2 regions of the Paraburkholderia sp. J11-2 genome follow, and region 1 is predicted to be linked to the other one. Evidence: riboswitches for the same ligand, from Rfam matches in the RefSeq annotation. Region 1 holds a riboswitch; the other holds the start of a gene.
The links. Region 1 has a riboswitch for cobalamin ahead of cobW (cobalamin biosynthesis protein CobW). Riboswitches for the same ligand answer to the same signal wherever they lie in the genome.

Region 1 (7,061 bases):
CGAGCGCTACGCACGCCGCTCGCTCAAGCTCGCCGACGACTTCGTGCAGCTCGCGCGCGCCGAGTCCCAGGTCTACGCGCTCGAGCCCACGAGCCTCGCGGAGCTGGTGATCGACGCGAGCGATGAAGTGTGGCCGCAGGCGCGCGCGAAACGCATCCAGATCGACACCGCGTTCGAAGGCGACCAGATGGGCTGGATCAACGCCGACCGCTCGCTCATGACGCGCGCGCTCGTGAACGTGCTGAACAACGCGGTGAAGTACAGTCCTGTGGATACGCGTATCGTCTGCACGGTCGGGCTGGACGACCACATTCCGCCGCGGGTGGTCTGCTCGATTCGCGATCAGGGCTACGGCATTGCGCACGAAGACCAGGCGAGGCTCTTTCAGCCGTTCCAGCGCTTTCACGCGGAGCAGCGGCCCGAGGTGAGCGGCGCGGGGCTCGGCATGGCGTTCGTGAAGACGGTCGTGACGCGCCACGGCGGCGATGTCCAGCTGGAGAGCGAGCCGGGCGAGGGCACCGTTCTGACGATGTCATTGCCCGCGTTCGACGCGCCGGGTTGAGCCGGACGCGAAGTGCCGGACGGGAAGCGCATGAATAACCCAATGGAGTGTTGTGTGAAGACCTTGCTGTCGATTTGTCTCTTGTCGATGCTCGTCGCCCTCGCCGGATGTGCGGGCGTGACGACCGACGTCGCGGCCACGGGCGCGTTGCCTGCCGCGGCGAACCAGGGCGCGAACTACCGTTTCGCGCCCACGCCCGCCCAGGTCGACGCGGGCGAGATGCTTCCGTACCAGGCCTTGCTAAGCGATGGCCTCGCGCAGCGCGGTTTCAGCGCGGGGTCGCCCGATGCGGCGCGCTTTCTCGTCTCGGTGGCCTGGGCCACGCGTCCCGCCGACGTGAAAGTCGTCGACGGCGACTGCGGTGCCGGCTGCGTGCCAGCCGAGGGACCGTCGTTGCCGTGGTTCGGTCGGCCCTACGTGCATACGCTGACGCTGCGTTTCTTCGCGTTGCCCGATGGCGGCGAGGTCTACAAGGTCAGCGCCGTCAAGCACGATCGCAACGCCGACGCACGCGAAGCCGTGCCGTACCTCGTGGCGGGCGCGCTGGCTCGGCTGCCGTATGCGGGCGCGCCGCAATGGCGCGTCAAGCTGAAGAGTCCGCCCAACGTCGGCACGGATCAGACGCCGGGCATGCCGGAAGTGCTCTCCGTTTCGCCAGTCGACAAGTAGTTCAGGGCAACTTTCCCCAGGCCGCGCCGGCGACGAAGGCGCTATGCTGACTCCCGAATCTGGCGCAACGGTTGCGCACAGACATCACGGGAGTCGCTCATGTTCGATCACATTGGATTGCGCGTGCAGGATCTCGCACGCAGCGTGCGTTTTTATGAGGCGCTGCTCGCGCCGTTAGGCGTCGTGGTGTGCATGCGCGACGACGCCTATGCGGGACTCGGCCAGCCAGGCGAGCCGAAGCTCTGGTTGCACGCCGTCTCTGGCGACGCGGCGCTTGCGCCACGCGGCGTGCATGTGGCGTTCGCGGCGGCGAGCCGCGCGGCGGTCGTTGGCTTCTACGAAGCGGGCCTGCGCGCAGGCGCGAAAGACAATGGCGAACCCGGCGTGCGCGCAGACTACAGCCCCGACTATTACGCAGCATTCCTGATCGATCCAGACGGCAACAATGTCGAGGCCGTCTGCTACGCGCGCGAGGCGTGAGCGGGTGTCAGGTGCCGGGTGTGGCGTCCGGCGCTGCTTTGGGTAGCGCTTCGGGCGCGCCGGTGGCCTCGTCGTGCGGCCAGTGGTTTTCAAACACGCATTCGCCAAGCGGCTTGCGTTCGGCCCACTTTTCCATTTCGAGCATTGGCTGCGGGTAGAACGCGTCGACCTGACCCACGCAGAGTATGGCCACCGGCTTGGCGCCGGGCGGCATGGCGAGCAGGGCGCGCACCTCGTCGACATCGAAGATCGACACCCAGCCCATACCGAGCCCTTCGGCGCGCGCCGCGAGCCACATGTTCTGGATCGCGCAGGCCACGGATGCGAGGTCCATCTCCGGTAGCGTGCGCCGGCCGAAGACATGAGCTTCGCGGCGGTCCATCAGCGCGACCACGAGCACCTCGGCGCAGTCGCGCATGCCTTCGACCTTGAGCTTCATGAACTCGTCGCGGCGCTTGCCCAGCGCGTCGGCGGTCGCAATGCGTTCGCGCTCGACCGCCTCGTGAAGTTGCTCGCGCAACGTGTTGTCTGTAATGCGCACGATGCGCCACGGCTGCATGAAGCCCACGCTCGGCGCGTGATGCGCGGCGTCGAGCAGGCGTGCCAATGTCGCGGGATCGACGGGGCCCGGCGCGAAGTGCCGCATGTCGCGGCGCTCGTAAATCGCACGGTAGACCGCCGCGCGCTCGGCTTCGTCAAAGGGCTGTGCCATGGAAGAGTGCGGCCGCGAAAGCCGGGTTGGAGGGCCAGTAAGCGTGCATATAGGTGGCCGCGATCGAACCATGCCGATAAAGCGCCTCGCCGGGCCCGCCAGTTTGTGCGTGGCGTGCCGTGAGCGTGGGCGCAAGCGGCGTGGCGATGCGCGAATAGTGAAACGTGTGGCCGCGCAGCGCGCCATGTGCGCCATCGATCTGCTGCATGCCGAGCGCCGCGAAGCGTTTTTGCATGACCGCCTCGCCGGGCAGCAGGCCGAGCATCGGCGTGCGCGTGCCTTCTACGTCGGTGAGTGCATCGAGCAGATAAAGCATGCCGCCACATTCGGCGACGAGCGGCTTTCCCGCAGATACATGCGCACGCAGCGAATTCGCGCTTAGCGTATTGCGCGCGAGCGCCGATGTATGCAGCTCGGGATAGCCGCCGGGCAGAAAAATCGCATCGGCGTTGGCGGGCGCGGGCTCGTTCGCGAGCGGCGAAAAGTAGCTCACGCTTGCGCCGAGCGTTTCGAGCAACGCAATGTTCGCGGGATAGAGAAACGAGAACGCGGCGTCGCGTGCAATGGCGATATGGCGGTCTTCGAGCAGGCGAGGAATTACTTCGTCATGCGAAGAATATGAAAATTCCACCGGAGGCGGCAATTCCGCGAGCGCGGTTTGCGCGAGCGCGTCGGCGGCGCGCTCGATGCGCGCGTCGAGGTCGTCGATCTCCGCGGCCTGATGCAGGCCGAGATGGCGATCGGGCAGCGTCATCATGGCTTCGCTCGTTACGTGCCCCAGCCAGCGCACGTCGGCGGGCAAGGCCTCCTGCAGCATCTGCGCGTGGCGCGGCGAGCCCACGCGGTTTGCCAGCACGCCATGAAACGGCACTTCGGGCCGAAAACGCGCGAGCCCGAACGCAATCGCGCCGAACGTCTGCGCCATCGACTTCGCGCTCACGACAGCGGCCACCGGCACGCCGAACGTGGTGGCGAGATCGGCGCTGCTCGGCGTGCCGTCGAACAGACCCATGACGCCTTCGATGAGGATCAGGTCGGCTTCGCGCGCGGCCTGCACGAGCAGGGCGCGGCACGCCTGTTCGCCCACCATCCACAGGTCGAGCGAGAGCACGGGTGCGCCGCTCGCGCGCGCGAGGATCGTGGGGTCGAGAAAATCCGGCCCGGTCTTGAACACGCGTACGCGCCGGCCCGCACGGCGGTGCAGGCGCGCGAGGCCCGCCGTGAGCGTGGTTTTGCCCTGGCCCGAAGCGGGCGCGCTGATGAACAGCGCGGGGCAGGCAAGCGTTGCGCTCATGCGCTCAAAACTCCACGCCCTTTTGCGCCTTCACGCCTTGCTCGCGATACGGATGCTTCACGAGGCGCATTTCCGTGACGAGGTCGGCGGCTTCGATCAGCGCGTCGGGCGCATGGCGGCCCGTCACGACCACGTGCACGTGCGGCGCGCGCGACGCGATCACGCCGAGCACTTCGTCGAGCGGCAGGTACTCGTATTTGAGCACCGTGTTGAGCTCGTCGAGGATCACCATCGCGTACTCGCCGCTTTCGATCATGCGCTTTGCTTCGTCCCAGCCCTTGCGCGCGGTGGCGATGTCGCCGTCGCGATTCTGCGTGTTCCAGGTGTAGCCGTCGCCCATGGTCACGAAGTCGCAGTGCGCGACGCTGCCGAGAAAATCGCGTTCGGCCGTATGCAGCGCGCCCTTGATGAACTGCACGACACCGAGCTTCATGCCGTGGCCGAGCATGCGCACGGCCATGCCGAACGCTGCCGTGCTCTTGCCCTTGCCGTTGCCGGTGTTGACGATCAGGAGGCCCTTTTCGTGCGTTGCGGCGGCCTGTTTTTTCTCGTGGCCCTCGCGGCGGCGTTGCGTCATGCGTTGGTGCGATTCGGGATCGGTTTTCATCGTCGTGAGTGGGTTTATTGCGGGGCTTTCGCTTGCGTGTTTGCCGGGTTTTGCAGCGTGCTGGCGATCGCGACCGTTACGCCGTCGAGCGCCAGCTTGCCGCGCACGAGCGGACCGCCGCCCGCCGCGAGACGCGCGCAGGGCTCGCACACGCCGTCCACGCCGAATTGCGCTTGGGCAGCAGCGGAGGGCGGCGCGATCGTGGGCGTCGCGGCGATTTGCTCCCGCGTGAACGTGTACAGCGGCAGCGCATGCGCCGCGCAAAACGCCTGTAGCGCGGGCTCACCGGCTTTGACGTCGAGCGTGGCCACGGAGGTCACGCTTTCGAGCGGGCACGCACCGAGCGCGGCGCGCACGGCGGCGTCGACCTGCGCAAGCGTCACGCCGCGCCGGCAGCCAATGCCGAGCGCGAGCGACGGCGCGCGCTGTGCGGGCTCCAGCGTGGTTTCGAATGAAGCTGCGCGCGTGGCGCGATTTTCGACAGAATTCACGGCGGGAGCGGAGCAAGCAAAACAGTCGTATTCCGGCCGTTGCCGGATGCGCGCTACGATAGCACACGCTTTTGCGGCTTCCCACGCCTTCCTTGACGCGCAAGCCCCCCGCGCCTACACTCGCACGCACTCTGGTGCTCGCGCGCGCGATTCATGATGCGCGCGCAGTTAAACGGGAATCAGGGAGCCATCCCGCCTCGGGCGTGGCCAACCTGAACTGCACCCGCAACGGTACAACGAGCGCGGCGTTCGAACGAATGCCGCAAACCGCTTCCATGCTTTACGCAGTCCACGCCACTGCCCGAGCCGGCCGCAAGGCCACTCGCGCGGGAAGGCGAAGCGGTGTTTCGTCAGTCCGGATACCGGCCAGATACGTGGGATTCGCGCTGCGGGGATGCGGTGCCGGGTCCATGATATTCACGCGTCGGCCGGGCGAGGCCCCGGTGCGTTTCTGGTCGTTCGTCCCCCTGCAGGTTTTTTTTGAATCGTTACGCGTGAGTGCGTCTCCACGGATACGCGCGTGCTCGCGTGACGACACACAGATACTCGCACGAACGGCCAACGCGACGCACCCCGCTATCCGGCTTGGCGCCGAAGGAGCACTTCATGCAAATGCGCAAGATTCCGGTCACGATCGTGACGGGCTTTCTCGGCAGCGGCAAAACCACGCTGCTGCGTCACATTCTCCAGCACGCGGGTGGTCTGCGCGTCGCGGTCATCGTCAACGAGTTCGGCGAACTCGGTATCGACGGCGAAATTCTGCGCGGCTGCGGCATTGGCTGCGACGAGAACGGCAACGAAACGGAAGGCCAGCTCTACGAACTCGCGAACGGTTGCCTGTGCTGCACCGTGCAGGAAGAGTTCTTCCCGGTGATGGAGAAACTGCTCGAACGCCGCGGCGACATCGATCATGTGCTGATCGAAACCTCCGGCCTCGCGCTGCCCAAGCCGCTCGTTCAGGCGTTCAACTGGCCGTCGATTCGCAACGCGTTCACCGTCGATGCGGTCGTGACCGTGGTGGACGGCCCCGCCGCCGCGAGCGGCCAGTTCGCCGAAAACCCGCAGGCCGTGGACGCACAACGCCGCGCCGACCCGAATCTCGATCACGAATCGCCGCTGCACGAGCTGTTCGAAGACCAGCTTTCGGCCGCCGATCTCGTCATTCTCAACAAGACCGATCTGCTCGACGAAGCGGGCCAGGACGCGCTCATTGCCGAGCTGCGCGAAGAACTGCCGCCGCAGGTGAAGATCGTGCGCGCGCAGCACGGCAAGCTCGATCTGCATACGCTGCTCGGGCTCGAAGCGGCTTCCGAAGAGAGCATTCATCTGCGGCACGACCATCACGGTTCCGGCGACGATCCCGATCATCATCATGACGAGTTCGATTCGGTCGTGGTGTCGGGCGCGGCCGCTTCGCGCGAGAGCGTGATCGAAGCGCTGCAGCAGCTCGTCGATGCACACACGATCTATCGCGTGAAGGGCTTCGCCGCGCTGCCGGGGGCACCGATGCGTCTCGTGATTCAAGGTGTAGGCCGCCGCTTCGACAGCTATTTCGACCGCCGCTGGAACGCGCAGGAAAGCGCGACGCAGCCGCTTGCGAGCCGCTTCGTGCTGATTGGCGAAGACCTCGATGGCACGACGCTGCAAGCGGCATTCGACACGGCGCTCGCGAACGTGCAGATCGCGGGCGCGAAGTGACCGCGCTGAGCTAGACGAGGCCGTACCATGCACTTGCTGCGCACCACGCCAGGTGGTTTTGTCGACGACACGCAGGGCGTCATCCGTATTGACCAGCAGCCCGCAGAAATCGTCGTGCTCAGTTCGGCGGATACGACGCTCGCGCTGCTGGCGAGCGTCGTGCCGCGCCTGCCCAAAGGTTTCCCGGGCGTGCGGCTCGCGAACGTCACGTACCTGCGCCAGAACGCATCGGTGGACTTCTACGTCGAAGACGTGTTGCAGCATGCGCGGGTGGTAGTGGTCGATCATCTGGGCGGCGAAACGTACTGGCCTTACGGCATCGAGCAGGTCGTCTCGCTTGCGCAGCAGCGCGGGCAATTGCTCGCGATGTTTTCGGGCGACTTGCAGGAAGACCCCAATCTCATCGCGAAGAGCCGCGCCGAGCCCGAGTTTTGCCGCCTGCTCTGGCGTTATCTGCGCGAAGGCGGCGCGGCGAATGCCGAATCATTTCTGCGCGCGCTCGCGTGGCGCGCCTTCGACTGGGGCAGCGAGCCTGCGCCGCCCGTCGC
Region 2 (7,061 bases), on a different contig from region 1:
CGGAAGCTGGCGGCTCGTGTTCTTCGTCAACGTGCCGGTGGGTCTGCTGGCGCTGTTCTTCGTGCATGCTTTCCTGCCGCATCTGCACCATGCGCGCGAAGGGGCGAGGCTGCGCCTCGACTGGCTCGGCGCTTGCGTCGTCGCTGTTACATTTGGCGCGCTGCAACTCGTGATCGAGCTCTGGCCGAAACAAGGATGGACGACGACGACGATCGTGCTCGCAGTGATCGTGCTGGTCTTTTCGCTAACGCTTTTCTTCTGGGAAAAGCGCATGGGCTACCCGATCATCCCCGTGGACATGCTGCTCGATCGCAAGCTCGGTCCGCTCTTTGCGATGTCGGTGCTTGGCGGGTTCGCGTTGTTCTCGCTCGTTTTCTACGTGCCGCTGCTGTTCCAGGGCGGCTACGCGATGTCACCGCGCGCCTCGGGCATGCTGATCACGCCGCTCCTGCTCGGCACGACAGTGGGCAGTTTCGTGAACAACCGCGTGGTCACGCGTATCCGGCGCGCCAACGCGATCCTCTACATCGGCTTCGCACTGTCCGCCTTCGCGAGCCTCGCGGTGGTCGTGCTGCGAGGCAACGAGCCGCATCTCGTGTGGATGGCGTGCATGGGCGCGAGCGGCCTCGGCCTGGGCCTCGTGGGTACGAGCCTCACGGTCTGCTCGCAGCAAATCGTGTCGCGCGACCATCTCGGCGCCGCCACGGCGATGCTGCAATCGCTGCGCACTTTCGGCGGCATGCTGGGCACGGCGATGACCGGCGCACTGCTCGGGCACCTCTACACCATGGGCGTGAATCGCTCGCTGGACTCGTACCAGGCAACGCAGTGGTTCAAGTCGTTTGCGAGTCCCGAACTGCTCGTGGACCGCGCCGACCAGGCCGCGCTGATCAGTCGCCTCGTGAGCGCCGGGCACGCCGGCGACGCGATGATGAGCTCGGCGCGCAGCGCGCTCGTGGATTCGATCCACATGGGCCTCGTTGTTGCCGCCATCGCCGCGCTCGCCGGCCTGTGTCTCGCGTGGTTCGTGCCGCCGGTACAGGTGGGGTATCTCGAGGCGCGGCCGTAAATGAACCCCGAACATTATTTCACCCGCATTTCATTTCAATTACCGTTTAACATAGACGTAATAATTTGGTAATTAGGGAGTAATCGAGGGTAAGCATAATTCGCCGCCGTCAGTCTGCCATCACCACACAGCATCAACCACGACGACGGAGCCCTCAGCATGTCCGCATCACACCACCGAATTGCGCTGCCACTCTACCTGGCAGTGCTTACCAGCATTGCTGCACTAACCGCCTGCGGCGGCGGCAATAGCGACCCCGCCAGCACCGCCGTCATCCCCGCGCCGCCCGCCGACCCCGGCTTCGTGGACAACGCACCGATTCCCGACGTGCCCGCCTTCGTCGACAACATCGCGACCAACCAGCGCGGCGACGCGCGCTACGCCACGCTCGCGACCAACGCGGGCGTGCGCGTGGTGGCGCGCTTTCTCGATCTGTGGCAGCCGCTCACGCTGCTCGTGGACGCAGGCGTTTCCGCCCCCGCCAACGGCACGTTCCCCGCAGTCGTGCAGTCCACATGGACGGGCGTGCCCACCGACGGCACGCCCAACGGCACGATTCTCAACAGCACCGTGTTGAACGCGAACATCCAGTACGTTGTGAGCGCAACGACACAGCGCACCCAGGCGCAAGCGGACGCCGCCTACTACGACGACCGCCGCGGCAAGGGCTACAGCGTGACCGACGGCATGGGCCCGCTCACCGCCGCCTGGCGCGCGGCCGCGCAGCAAACCACGAGCATCACGTCGATTCCCGCTGACGCAACCACCACGCTCTACAACGACTCGGGCAACAACACGGGCGTGGGCAGCACGAGCAACGCGACGTTCGGCAAGGTGGTGGACCTGCTCAACACCATGGGCAACAACGCCTCGACCGAACCCGCCAAGCGCTTCTACAAATACGCGCGGCCATTCCGCTGGAGCACGAGCGTCGTGGTCGACCCCACGCTCGTGCCGGCGATCAGCACGACGCCTTCGACCGACGGCGGCTTCATCAGCGGCCATGAAGCCGAAGCCATGCGCGACGCGATGACGATGGCCTACCTCGTGCCCGAGCGTTACCAGGAAATGGCGAGCCGCGGCCTCGAACTCGGCGAGAACCGCATTCTTGCGGGCATGCATTCGCCGCTCGACGTGATCGGCGGACGCATGTTCGCGCTGGCCGCCACGGCCGCGAATCTCTACGACCCCGCGAACGCCACGCTCAAGAACACGGCCTACGCGCAAGCGCACAGCGCGCTCGAACAGGCAACCGGCACGAGCACCACGACCTTCTCGACCTTCGCGCATTCGGGCACGAGCGCGACTGACCGCTTCGCCGACTATGCGACCAACAAGACGGAATTCGCGCGCCGCATGACGTTCGGCTTCAGCCAGATCGAATCGACCGAAGCGCCGCCTGTCGTACCCAAGGGCGCCGAGGTGCTGCTCGAAACGCGCTTCCCGTATCTGAGCGCCAACCAGCGCCGCGTCGTGCTGAAGACGACCGAAGTCGTCTCGGGCTATCCGGTCATGGACGACTCCGAAGGCTGGGGCCGTCTGAACATGTTTAGTGCTGCCGATGGTTATGGCGCATTCAACGGCAACGTGATCGTCGCAATGGACGCAAGCCAGGGCGGCTTCAACGCCGCCGACACCTGGCGCAACGACATTGCCGGCTCGGGCAAGCTCACGCTGCAGGGCAGCGGCACGCTCACGCTCGCGGGCAACAACAGTTACACGGGCGGCTCGCAGGTGAGCGGCGGCGTGCTCGCGGCCGCGTCGGCCACGGCGTTCGGCAACGGCGATGTGTACGTGGGCTCCGGCGGCAGCGTGACCGTCGCGGCGGCCGCGCCGTTGACGGTAGCGGGCAAGTACACGCAGCTCGACAGCACGACGCTCGAACTCGACATCGACGGCAACGGCGGCGGACGCCTGCGCGTGGGCGGCCAGCTCACGGTGGCGGGCGGCACGCTGCACGTGAAGTTCGTGAACGGCTATGCGCCGAAGGCAGGCGACACGATCGACCTGATCGACGGCAGCGGCGCGTCGGTCAAGTTCGCGACCGTCACTGTGGATGGCTTCAAGGCCACGCCCGTTTATTCTTCGACCGGCGTGGCGGTGAAGCTCTCGGCTTCGTGATGTAGCCACACTGGAAAGCGGCCCCGGATCACAATGGTTCGGGGCCGTGCTTTATGCACTGAACACCGGGGCTTGCGCAAGCGCCTCTCTCGCCCCTCCGTCAACGGCACGAGATCGCGTGCCGTGAGACACCCGCATAACAGCGCACGTCCATCGGTCAACGCGTGGCGCCAGGGGGCAGACCAAACCGGGTGTTTTCGCCACACCGCACCCGGCAAAGGTTGACGCGCGCAATGCGCGGCCATTACCCTTGCGCGCTGATGGTTCCCGGCGACGGGATCAAAAGGGAACGCAGTGCAAGACTGCGGCTGCCCCCGCAACTGTCAGCGGCGAGTCCATGCCAGAGCGGGCCACTGGGAAACCGGGAAGGCCGGCAACGGACGTCGACCCGCGAGCCAGGAGACCTGCCATCAGCCGAGTCCAGCAGCCGCAGCGGGCGGGGATCCCCAATGCGCAAGCACCGCCCGTGCGGCGGCCGCCCGTTGCAAGGACAGCCCTGAACAAGCGCTGTTTCCAGCCACCGCATCATGAAGTTTCGCCAGTTCGTTTTGACTTCCGCCGCGCTCGCCTGTGCGTGGCAAACCGCGCATGCCGCCGACGCATCGCCCGCCCAGGCCCAGCAGCAAACCACCGACGACACCACGCTGCCCAATATCCTCGTCGTGGGCGACACGCAGCATCTGCCGCAATCGTTCGACCAGCGCTACGCGACCACCCAGGTGCTCACGCGCGCCGACCTCGACCGCGTCTCCCCCATCGACCCCGGTATCGCGCAGGCGCTCGCCACGCTGCCCGGCGTCACCGTCTCGCAGACCGGCGGGCCTGGGTCGTACACGGGCGTGAGCATCCGCGGGTCGTCGGCGGACCAGGTGGCTGTGTTCATCGACGGCATACGCGTGGGCTCCGTCACCACCGGCACGGCCGAATGGGGCGATCTTGCGACGGACTCGTTCGACCGCGTGGAGGTGATCTCGGGCCCCGCGGCCGCCTCGTTCGGCGCGGACGCCGTGGGCGGCGTCGTGCAGCTCTTCACGCGCCATGCGTCGAACCAGCCGAACCAGACCACCGTGTCGTTCGGCGGCGGCTCGAACAAGACCTTCGACACGCAGGTGCGCACCTCGGGCACGATCGGCTCGACCGGGCCGCTTGCCGCGTTGAGCGGACTCACGTATTCGCTGGGTCTGCACGACTACAACACGGCCGGCATCGACGCGACGCAGCCCTGGGCCTACGGCCACGAAGCCGGCCGCAACCCTTACCACGCGCAGAACCTGGACGCGCGCCTTGGCTACGCGCACGACAACTGGTCGATCTCGACCTTCGCGCTTTATCACCGCTCCGATCTCTCCTACGACAACGCGGGTGGCAACGACCGCCAGCGCGACAACCAGCTCACGACCGGCCTCGCGTTCCACCTCGACATCACGCCGACCACGCAGTTCGATCAGTCGGTGGGGTACGCCACCGACCGTCAGTTCCTCTATTCGAACGACCCGACGATCCCGACCGACGAGATCGATTCGACGCGCTTTGCCACCTCCACGTCGCTCACGCATCAGGAAAGGGGCCACACGCTCTTCGGCATGCCGCTCGACGGCGAGACCAAGCTCGCCTACGACTACACGCGCGAACTGGCGTTTCTGCCTGTGGATGTGCCGGGCGGCCTGCCCGCACGCAACGATTCCGCCGTGTCGATGCATCAGTCCACGACGCTCGGGCCCGTCACGCTGTTCCTCGCGGGGCGGCACGAGATCGTGCAGGGGGAGTCGGTCAATACGGGCAACGTCGCGCTCTCGTGGGCGATCACGCCGGTCTACACGGCGCGCGTTTCGTATGGCAATGCGTTCCGTCTGCCCACGTTCAACGACCTGTACTATCCAGGCTACTCGAACCCCAACCTGCTGCCCGAGCGCAGCGACTCGGTCGAGGCGGCGCTCGATGCGACCACGTCGATCGGCACGTTCACGGCCGCGGTGTATGACACGCGCGTACACGACCTCATCACGTACAACTCGCAGACCTTCCTGCCTGTGAACGTGGGCCGCGCGCACATTCAGGGTCTCGACCTCTCGTACAAGGGCGCGCTCGGCAAGTCCACGCCGGTGAGCCTCACGGTGGGGATTCTGAATCCGCAGGACGTGACCGACCAGACCTGGCTCAATCGCCGCCCGCGCCAGACGGTGAGCCTGAGCGTGGATCACACGTGGGACGAGTTCCAGCTCCACGCGCTCAGCACCGGCGTTTCGCTGCTGTATAACGGCTCGACGTTCGACGACCAGCTCAACACGATCTACCTGCCTTCGTGGACGACGGTGAGCCTGCGCGCGTCGTACAAGGTCAATGCGCATCTCGCGCTTTCGGCCACGCTCGCGAACGTGTTCAACCGGCAATATGTGACCGCGTACGGGTACAACACGCTCGGGCGCACGGCGTTTGGGAAGGTCACTTATACGTTTTGAGGATCGGAGCCAGCGGCTGGACGGCGGTTCTCCGCCTGGCACCGGCTCCAGATATTCCTGAAGACCGCTTCGTGGTAATTGGCGTCCTTGCTCAACAGGTTGGTCGCCTTGCTCAGCCCGCCACCTGCCGTCAGGTGTTCGATGTACAGCAAGCGCCGGATCTCACGCATATAGCTCGCAGGCAGCGGCATTTCGCCCTGCCGGCGGCCCTGGCGGCTCCGGTCTTCGTTCGCCATCGGCGTTTCGACCGTATAGAGCCCGCGCTCGTGATTGATGAAGCACGCAGGCATGAGCGGATCTTCCATCACGCACACGTATTGGCGTTCGAGCACTGGCGCAGGAACCAGATTCTGCAGCCACTCCAGCGCGTGCTGCCATATCTTCCACGCGCTCTCTTTTGTCGGCGTAGCGTTGTGTTGCGCATGGACGAAGCGCAGGCATTCGACAACGATGTCCTCCTTTACGCAATACAGAATCTGGAACCCGGCCCGCAAATAAAGCACCAGTTGCAGAAGCTCATAGCATCGGCCCAGGATATGCGCCCCGTTGGGCGTGCACCCCTCGCGAGGCTCACCGCGCAGCAATTCGGGAAACAATAGAAGCGGCAACCCGGAAAACACGATCAGCGCGGGGTTGCGCGCCGACTGCACTACGCCGCCCGCCCCCGCGGCAACCTTGGCCGCAGCCGCGTTTTCGGCAGGCGTTTGCGCGGCGCCGGTTGGCCGCACGGCGCGAGCGGCACTGCTTTCCTCGCGCTTCATTCGTTCGTTGTGCTTGCGAGCGTCGCGTACGATATCGCCAATCGCCTTGCCAATACAGGCCCCATTCGGCAAACCGCCGCCCTCTTCGTCGGCCCAGCGGCGCACCCGCTCCCATGGAATGCTGAACGGAATCCCCACGAAATGCAGGCCGAGCCAGCTCGTCGTCAGCAAGTCGACGCGGATCTGCTCCGACTCGCCTATCGAAGTGTCCGGCGATTTTCCGCACCACGTCAGGAGCGCGCTCTTGCTGTCGGGCTCGTGCGGCGAGGCCATCAGCAATTCAACCGACTGCAGGAACACTTCGGCCAGCGTCTGAAGCGGCAGGTCGGACGGCTGCGCCGCCTCGCGCTTTGCTGCGCTCTCTTCATGGTCTTCCCCGGCCAGTTCGCGCGCCACGCGCTGCGCGACCAGTTCCGGGTCGTGCAACGTCCACTTGCCGTCGGGCTGGCGGGTCACCAGCTTCGCGTAGACGCGCTCGGCAAGGTCGTCGATGTGCCTTGCCATCACTGAAAGCTGCGAAACCGGTACCGGTTCGGGCCTTGCGGCGTCGTTCATTGCAGCTCCCGGTAAATGAGGCTGGCGGTAAGCGTGCCCTTGTCGTCGGCGAGACCGACAAGAAACTTCTCGATCAGCCCGCGAAACACGGTCTTC

Region 2: linked by a shared signal. The riboswitch ahead of U5A57_RS04255 (TonB-dependent receptor domain-containing protein) and the one ahead of cobW (cobalamin biosynthesis protein CobW) in region 1 are both predicted to bind cobalamin.

Annotation. Positions count from the first base shown of each region.
Region 1 is NZ_CAJMYY010000006.1:41,347-48,407, forward strand. Features, by position in the region: gene U5A57_RS10245 (CHASE2 domain-containing protein) at 1-562, shown strand, start outside; gene U5A57_RS10250 (DUF4136 domain-containing protein) at 617-1,231, shown strand; gene U5A57_RS10255 (VOC family protein) at 1,331-1,711, shown strand; gene bluB (5,6-dimethylbenzimidazole synthase) at 1,719-2,423, opposite strand; gene U5A57_RS10265 (cobyrinate a,c-diamide synthase) at 2,407-3,717, opposite strand; gene cobO (cob(I)yrinic acid a,c-diamide adenosyltransferase) at 3,722-4,324, opposite strand; gene U5A57_RS10275 (cobalamin biosynthesis protein) at 4,339-4,764, opposite strand; cobalamin riboswitch at 4,931-5,201, shown strand; gene cobW (cobalamin biosynthesis protein CobW) at 5,422-6,513, shown strand; gene cobN (cobaltochelatase subunit CobN) at 6,541-7,061, shown strand, end outside.
Region 2 is NZ_CAJMYY010000002.1:447,553-454,613, reverse strand. Features, by position in the region: gene U5A57_RS04265 (MFS transporter) at 1-1,069, shown strand, start outside; gene U5A57_RS04260 (acid phosphatase) at 1,229-3,190, shown strand; cobalamin riboswitch at 3,435-3,617, shown strand; gene U5A57_RS04255 (TonB-dependent receptor domain-containing protein) at 3,718-5,649, shown strand; gene U5A57_RS04250 (hypothetical protein) at 5,637-6,965, opposite strand; gene U5A57_RS04245 (hypothetical protein) at 6,962-7,061, opposite strand, start outside.